DNA from 2 places in the Bradyrhizobium sp. 142 genome. Region 2 is predicted to be linked to the other one. Evidence: predicted binding sites of a transcription regulator. Region 2 holds the regulator's gene; the other holds the start of a gene.

Region 1 (3,144 bases), on a different contig from region 2:
GCAAGACCGATGTCGGCGATGCGCAATGGCTGCAGCGGCTCTATTCGTTCGGGTTTCTGCGGGCCAGCTCTTCGGCCCAAAGGTTGCCGAGCTGCGAGCCTACGTGCGTCAGCGCGAGCGTCTGCTGGAGTACGCGGCCTCACGTATCCAAGATGCAGAAGGCCTTGACGGAGATGAATCTTCAGTTGCACCACGTCGTCGCCGACATGACCGGTGGGACCGGCCTGCGTATCATCCTCGCGATCCTTGCCGGCGAGCGCGATCCGGAGGCACTGGCATGCTTGCGCCACTACAACTGCCACTCCAGCGCCGAGACGATCGCGAAGGCGCTCACCGGAAGCTACCGCGCCGAGCATCTGTTTGCGCTCGAGCAGGCACTTGCGCTTTATGACGCCTACCACGAGAAGGCATCCGCTTGCGACGCCTGGATCGAAGCCGTGTTGAAGGAACTGAGCATCCATCGCGGTCATGGCCATGGACCGGCGCCGCCGGTCTCGCGGCGTCGGAATCGAACCGATCAGGCGAACGCTTTAGCTTCCGGCGTCCGCGAGACGCTGTTCGCGTTGCTCGGAAAGGACATCACCACGATCGACGGCCTCGGTTCTTACCTCTCGCTGATGTTCGGCTCATCGGGCTGGACGCGAATGCAAAGCCAAGACGGTCCAGCGAAAATCCAATTATACCGCAACACCTGCTGGGCAACTGCGACTTCCGTGCGGAAGCGGCCGAAGGTGACCAGACGATGTATGACATCATCTTCGACCAATCGACCGGCTTTGCACTTTCGCGCGCATACAGGGAGGCGGCTGGATCCCTGCAGGCAGCCAGCACATTGTGGCCGAAAGAAAGAGAGGATGTGGTTTGGCGGAGCGCGATAGGCACAGCAGGGCGCGGGCACCTGGACGCGCAGCGCCACGCATCCGAGAAATCACCGCAACAACGATCCACGGCTTTTGCCAGGGTATCCTTCGTTCGCACGGGATCGACGCCGGCCTTGACCCGGGTTCGCGGGTGGTCGACCAGGCCATTGCTAATGCCCTCTTTATGAAATGGCTCGCGACCTGGCTGAAGAAGATGCTGACGCTTGGCGACGAACGGGATCGTCCAATTCCTGTTCTTGCAAAGGACGACCCGGTGGGGGGCGAGCGCGTCGCGAGCTTGCCATCCTCCGGCGCGAACATCGCAGCGCGACTGCACCGACACCCGATTGTCCCACTCGCCCGGACCGCGGGGACCAGGAGAGACGTGGACAGCGGAGCTCATCACCGATCTCGAGCGCCTCTCTGCGTTCTTTGGGGGCGATCACGCGAACGCCGCCTTTTCCGATCTGTGGCGCCTGACCCTGCCGCCGCGCATCAGCATGATGCGGCAGAAAAGTATCGACTTACTGCCCTATAACAGGATGCGCGCTTGGCAGCAGGCTCTCGGCGAGGCGGATGGGCGGCGTCGCGGACAGGAAGCGGCCGAACACTTCGAGAAAGTTCGCGGCCTATCGAACGCTGATCGGCTCCATCGCAATGCCTGGTGTATGAAGCGCTGCGCACCTAACCGGAGTGGTCGAGGCTTACGACCGCGCAAACGCGAGGCGGCCGTCCTCGTTTTCGACGACTTGTTTGCGGCAGCCGCGAGCTCTTGTCTGCGAGAATTCCGACACGCGCGCCTGGCTCGCTGGCCGCTATGCGCATCTGCTGGTCGATGAACTCCAGGATACTGATCCCGTGCAGGTGGAAATCGTATTCTGCATAGCCGCGCATGTCGCAGCCAGCGACCTGGAGCAATGCCGTCTTGCGCCCCGGGGCGCTGTTTCTGGTGGGAGATCACAAACAGGCGATCTATCGCTTTCGCAGCGCTGACGTAGAATCTTACGCGCTGGCGAAGTCCGTGATCGGCAAGACCAAGAACGGCTGGCTGCTTGCTGTCACCGCGAATTTCAGATCCCGCCCGGAGATTATGCGCACGTCAACCGCGTATTTCAGGACGTTCTCGGAAAGAAGGGGCAGCCCGGCTTCGTACCGCTCGCTTCGACCCTTGCGCTGCCGCCGTTGCCGTTCGCTGCTACAGCAAAGCTGACAATCGGCGTTCCGCGGGACGCAAGCGACGAGGACGAGCGCGAAGCGGAAGCGGCAGCTGTTGCCCAGCTGTGCGCGCGCCTTATTGGCGCCCTGAGAATCTGCCGCCGCGAGGGGACGGAGCGATACTTGCGCGCAGGCGACATCACATTGCTTGCGCCGATGCATACTCTGGCGCTATGAACGCGCCCTTGAAGCGCAACGCATCGCAGTGGCCTCCCAGGCACGTTACGCGCTCTTCCGGCGCCAGAACGTTAGGACGTCGTCATCCTGGTCCGCGCACTTGCGGACCCGCTGGACACTTCGGCGCCTTCATGCGAGGTCCCATTGTCGGGCTATGCAACGAAGACGTTCTCGATATCACGGCGGCGCTCTCTCCCGATCAGGACGGGCGCCGACGCTTCCAGCTGCGGACGCGGGCGGACGACGTCATTAACCCCCTCGCAAAGGATGTTCTCTTGAAGCTCCAGGCGCTGCATGGTCTTGCCGCCGAACTCACGCCGATGCAGCTCGTCGTCTTCGCGACCGAGCGCCTGAACGTTGAGAGTGATTATGGCGGCCCGGCATTGCCAGCGGAACGCGCGCGCTCTCGCGAACCTTGATGCTATCGAACGTCTCAACGGCAGAGATCCAGCGGCGGATCGAGGTGGTCGGCATCTTCCCCAACGAGGATGTCATCGTCCGCCTCATCGGGGCGATCCTGCTCGAACAGAACGACGAGTGGGCCGTGCAGCGGGCACGCTATATGGAGAGCTGGCCCCGGTTGTTTGGACAGCGCCCCGCGGGATTTAAGTGGATTCCTGCCGGGTTATGCTGAACGCGGAACCTTACGATTTTGTCGTTGCGTCGGGAGGGGCGTAGCCCGACCAGAGCGACGACAAAATCGTCGGCGACGGTCATGCGGCCATCACCATAGCTTGCGTGCCGAAGTAAGCCTCGTCGGGCGTGCGCCCGTCAAGGCTCGAGTGAGGGCGTCTGCGGCGCGGCAATCAGGATGGAAGTGCAGCGTCAATCAGGATGAGAGAGCTTCGCCGGGCTCGTGACGCAGGGAGGGCGTAGCCCAGCAGGAGGTCGG
Region 2 (5,374 bases):
TAGCTGTTGCTGTCGAGCGACTCGCGGAGTCCCGGAAAAAATCCCGGAATAAGATCCAGAAGGTAGCATTTGATTTTCTGCAGAAATTAGGAATCCGCGTCCCACATTCCAAATGTCGTTTGCGGCAACGCTCGGGCTGGTGGCGCTGGTGCAGGTGGGCATGCCGAACCTGTTCGCATCGCCCGACCATTCGGCGACCGCGCGGATTGCGATGTGGGGCGGCCGCGAGATCGCGATGCTGTTCCTGGCCTCGCTGATTGCGGGGCTTGCGACCACGCCTTATGCCGCCTTCCACTTCCACCGCGTCACGCCGTTCGGCGTGCTCGCCAATCTCGGCGCGATGCCGGTGGTATCGGCGCTGGTGATGCCCGCGGGGCTGTTGGGCTTGCTGGCAGCGCCGTTCGGCTCGACGGCGTGTTCTGGTGGCTGATGGGAATCGGCATCGACTGGATGGTCGCGGTCTCGCGCTGGGTGGCGTCGCTGCCGGGCGCGGTCGGCCGCATCCCGGCTTTCGGCATCGCGCCGCTGGTCGCGGCAAGCCTCGGGACCATCCTGATGGGCCTGTTGCGCACGCCCCTGCGCTGGTCCGGCGCGCTGGTGCTGCAGGCTTCGATCGCCTGGGGACTCTCTGCCCGGCAGCCCGATGTCCTGATTGCCGGTGACGGCCAGAGCATTGCGGTGCGGAGCAGGGACGGGCAGATGCATCTGATCAGGACGAGCAAGGACGCCTTTCTGCTCAAGGAATGGCTCGCGGCGGATGCCGATCCTCGCAACGCCGGCAACGCCGCACTCAGCGATGGCGCGTCGTGCGACGATTTGGGCTGCGTGACGCCGCTTGCCGACGGACGCCTGGTTGCGCTAGCGCTGCGCGTCGACGCGCTGGCTGATGATTGCAGTCGCGCTGCGCTGGTGGTCACCGCTCGGCCTGCGCCGCCGGATTGCGCGGCGATGGTGGTCGATCGGCAACGCCTCACCGCACAGGGCGCGCTGGCGCTGACGCAGCGCGGCGACGGCTTTGCGGTTCAAGCGGTGAGGGCGCGAGGCACGAGCCGCCCATGGTCGCCGGCCGTCGCAGGCGAGGGTGATTTCGACACGAGCCTTGCGCCGAAGACGGCCGCGCCCCGCAGCAAGGACGCAACACCATCGGAGGCCGACTTGCAGGCCGAGGATTGAGCGGAACGGCTACAGATACCAGGCCAACAGGGCTTCGAGTCCAGCATTGCCGATGACCGGCAGCGCCACCATCCGGCTCAGCCCCGATACGCGAGCTTCCGAGGCCGCGATCGAGGCGTCATGCGAGAGATCGTCGTTGAGCGCGGGCATGCCGGTTGCCCAGGCTCCGCCGATGCTTCCTTCGCCTCTGACGATGGATTTCGTCGCATAGAGCGCGGCAAGGTCGGTCTGCGCACTGCAATCGCCGGCCCGAAAGACCAGCGCCGAACGGGCCGCGTCCGGCACCCAGATCTCGAAGCGCCGCGCAATCGGCGTGGCCTGCGCGGAAAGGAATGTCAGGACCCAGGTGTGGTCGGCGCCGGTCCGGTAGGGCACGCCGACGCCCAGGTTGATTCCGACCTTGGCGGCGTCCTCCCAGCGCAGGAAGCTTTTGGCGTCGTGCAGGTCCTTGATGATCAGCGGTGCGCCCGCTTTCCAGGTGCGTCCGGGCAGGCCGAAGCCGCGTGGAAATTTGGTGTGGCGCGAGTTGAACTCGAACATGTCCGCGGCGCCATAATAGCCGTCGACGAGCCCCATCTCGTGGGAGACGTCCGGATCGTTGTGCCAGAGCTCGATCGCGCCGACATGCGCCTCGTCGTCGCCGCAGAACAGCACCATGACGGCTTGCAAAAATTCGCCGGCAAACACCGGCACCGCCACGCCGCAGGTCAGCCCCGCCGCGATGGCCTGATCGGTCCGCTTGAAATACGAGTTGGCGAATTTGGTGAGGATCACGGGGTGGCCGCTGGACCAGGCCTTGCCTGGTAGGCCCTCGTCATATCCGAAGCGCAAGTTTTCGCTTACGGCCCTGAACGCGCACAGGCCTTCGCTGTAGAGGCCGCCGCCGAATTCCAGCCGCATGCGCGTCTGGTCAGGCACCCAGAGTTCAACGACGCGAATGAAGGTCTTCATCGAGCGTGCCCGCCGCCTCAAGCTGCATCAGCATCGGCCATTTGGCCACGGAGCGGGCGTTCAAAATTCAGGCAGGGCGGCCCAAACTTCGTGCGACGTGTACGGGCGGCAGGAGCCGCCCATCTGAATTCGAGGGCCGCAAAACACTCCATCTCGCCGGCCTCGGCCGGCGATGGCAATTTCAATCCTGGCCTCGACCTTGCGGCCGGGGACGGCAGTGTCAGCCGATCGGCAAGCGGGTGACGGTCGGCTGCCTGTCGGCGATGATCTGCGGCTTGTGCTCGCGTTCGCCGACCGGCTGGCTCACCGGCAGCTGCAGCACGGTTGCGCGCTGGCCTTCGACGAGTTGCGTGACCAACACGTATTTGCCGTCGGGAAATTCGATCGCGTCGTGGTGGCGATCGGGAATGTGCGAATCGATCTTGCCGAACTTTCCGACGCGCGAGTTGACGGTACGCGTCCAGATCCAGCGATTGTCGTAGCGGACGTTGTCGGCGAAGGCGAGCTCCGTTCCCGGCAGCAGGCAGACCGCGACGGAGAGATCGGCTTCGGAGGCGAAGCCGCGCGTCGAGGTGCCGCGGAAGGTTGTCGTGACGATCGTCTCGCCGACTTCGGCCGGGCGCGTCGCGACGGCATGCAGGCTGTAGTCACACATCGGGTGCTCCTCATTCGAAGATAGCAACCCGCGCCTCTTCTGAGGCGCAGGCCTCTATCAGAGTGGAAAGTACATAAGCATCTGCTCGGTTGTAGGCAAATCTGCGGCTCGCCGCCGCAGGCTGCGATCACATTATCTTTCCCGAATCCAGTAGGAACAAAGCCTGCGTCCGTGCATTTTGCGCGGACTCGAACGTCAGCGGCCCGCTGGTGCAGACCAGCCGGAATACGGCCAATTCGGCTGCGACGTTTGTTCGACCGCGCTGTGGGCATTGCGGAATTGCGTGCTCACCGCTGTCTCCTTGCGGGCATGATGATGCGACTGTGCGGCGACGGCTTGCGAAGCGGCGCCCCGATCAAAGCGGTCATGAGCATACTCAGAATGATCTTGCGCATGGTTGTCTCCTCGGTCTCACAAGGCCGCGAAGCGATGACTGCTTCGTGCGGCGTGCCGAGGATGTAGCGCTGGAGGGGTGGCCGGATCATCTGTGCAGAACCAGAGAGACCATCCAGCCGGAGCGGACAATCCGTCCGCTCCAATGGGTATCGCGTGACCGTCGGGTACGCTCAGTATTTCCGGTACAGCCCGATCAGCTTGCCCTGAATCTTGACCCGGTTCGGCGGCAGGATGCGCACCTCATAAGCCGCGTTGGCGGGCTCGAGCGCGATCGAGGCGCCACGGCGGCGGAAGCGCTTCAGCGTTGCTTCCTCCTCGTCGATCAGCGCGACGACGATGTCGCCGGTATCGGCAGTCTCGTTGCGCTGGATCAGCGCCATGTCGCCGTCGAGGATGCCAGCCTCGACCATCGAATCGCCGCGCACTTCGAGCGCGTAATGTTCGCCTGAACCGAGCATGTCGGGCGGTACGCTGATTGTGTGGCTGCGGGTCTGCAACGCCTCGATCGGCGTACCGGCCGCGATGCGGCCCATCACCGGCACGGCAACGGGGCGTTCACCGTCGTCCGTAGACGCGCTGGAGCTCGCGCGCACCTTGCCGAGATTGCCTTCGATGACGCTCGGCGTGAAACCGCGGCGGGTGCCGGCGGCGGCCTGGAGCTCGGGCAGCTTGATCACCTCGATGGCACGGGCGCGGTTGGGCAGACGCCGGATGAAACCGCGCTCCTCGAGCGCGGTGATCAGGCGATGGATACCCGACTTCGAGCGCAGATCGAGCGCGTCCTTCATCTCGTCGAAAGAGGGCGGCACGCCGCTTTCCTTCAAACGTTCGCTGATGAACCGCAGAAGCTCGTATTGTTTGCGCGTTAACATCTCGACCAAATCCCCCGGTTGATGTCGTTCGATTCCGAGACGGCGAATTCAGCGGCGAGCCGCTAGATGCTCGAAACAAATCATGAACGGACACTATATGTTCGATATGTGTTCCGCAACTGCTTAATTTACCGTGAACGCGACAAAGTTATGGAAACGCGTGCGGTCGGCGCGTTCAAGCCGGCAGCCGCAGCACTTCGCAAGGCATGCCCGCCTCGGCCTTCGGCGCGAACGGCGCGCGCACGAGAAGTGCCTGCGCCGCAGCCAGATTCGCAAGCAGCGAAGAATCCTGATGGTTGACGGGAAGGGCGACCAGCGCTCCGTCCTCCCGCACCTCCAGATGCGCGCGAAGATAATCCTCGCGCGCATCGTTGGAACCGACATCGCGGCCGAGCACGGCGCGCTCGCGGCGGTGATGAATCACTGAGCCGCCAGACAGCGCGCGAATCAGCGGAACCAGGAACAGGAACGCGCAAACGTAGGATGACACGGGATTGCCGGGCAGGCCGATCACGCGCATCGCGCCGAGCCGTCCGTGCATCATCGGCTTGCCCGGCCGCATCGCGATCTTCCAGAAAGCCATGGAGATGCCCTCGGCCTCCAGCGCCGGCTTGACCAGGTCGTGGTCGCCGACAGATGCGCCGCCCGTCGTGATCAGGATGTCTGCGCCGCTGTCGCGGGCGCGGCGGATGCCGGAGGTGGTGGCGTCCAGGGTATCCGCGGCAATTCCAAGGTCGATGGTTTCAGCGCCTTCGCTGCGCGCTAGCGCGTGCAGGGCGAAGCCGTTGGAATAAACGATCTGTCCGGGGCCGGGTGCGGTTCCCGGCATCACCAGCTCGTCGCCGGTCGCGAGAATCGCAATCTTCGGACGGCGGCGGACCGGAAGGGAGGGCTGATTCATGCCGGCGGCGAGCGCCAGATCTCGTTCGGTAAGGCGGGTGCCCGTCCGCAGCAACACGTCGCCCTCGCGAAAATCGACGCCGGCGGGGCGGATGTGACGCCCCACGATTGCGGCTTCCTTGATCGTGATGCGCTTGCCATCCGCGCCCGTATCCTCCTGGATCACGACGGCATCAGCGCCATCGGGAACGACGCCGCCGGTGAAGATTCGCACCGCTTCGCCTGCCCCGACCGTTCCCGCAAACGGGCGGCCCGCGGCGACCTCGCCGATCAGGTGGAGTTCTGCATCGATCTTTGCCGCATCGGCTGTCCGCACGGCATATCCGTCCATCGCCGACATCGCCTGCGGCGGCTGCGTACGCCGCGCCGCGACGTCGCGCGCGAGCACGCGATGGAAGGCATCGGCGAGAGGGATCACCTCTTCGGC

What was found. Region 2 encodes LexA, which represses DNA repair genes until DNA is damaged. Its sites were predicted from a motif close to TGTTCNNNNTGTGTTCNG; they were not measured.
Region 1: IVA82_RS48385 (UvrD-helicase domain-containing protein) is a predicted target of LexA. The motif match lies at 1,464-1,481, and genes of this name have one in related genera.

Annotation. Positions count from the first base shown of each region.
Region 1 is NZ_JADPKQ010000541.1:61,136-64,279, forward strand. Features, by position in the region: gene IVA82_RS48020 (hypothetical protein) at 165-878, shown strand; gene IVA82_RS48385 (UvrD-helicase domain-containing protein) at 1,554-1,853, shown strand; gene IVA82_RS48390 (UvrD-helicase domain-containing protein) at 1,753-2,070, shown strand; gene IVA82_RS48025 (hypothetical protein) at 2,528-2,671, shown strand; partial or broken gene IVA82_RS48030 (transposase) at 2,658-2,886, shown strand.
Region 2 is NZ_JADPKQ010000118.1:43,648-49,021, reverse strand. Features, by position in the region: partial or broken gene IVA82_RS12090 (ComEC/Rec2 family competence protein) at 101-1,173, shown strand; gene IVA82_RS12085 (GAF domain-containing protein) at 1,183-2,124, opposite strand; gene IVA82_RS12080 (hypothetical protein) at 2,345-2,779, opposite strand; gene lexA (transcriptional repressor LexA) at 3,346-4,047, opposite strand; gene glp (gephyrin-like molybdotransferase Glp) at 4,223-5,374, opposite strand, start outside.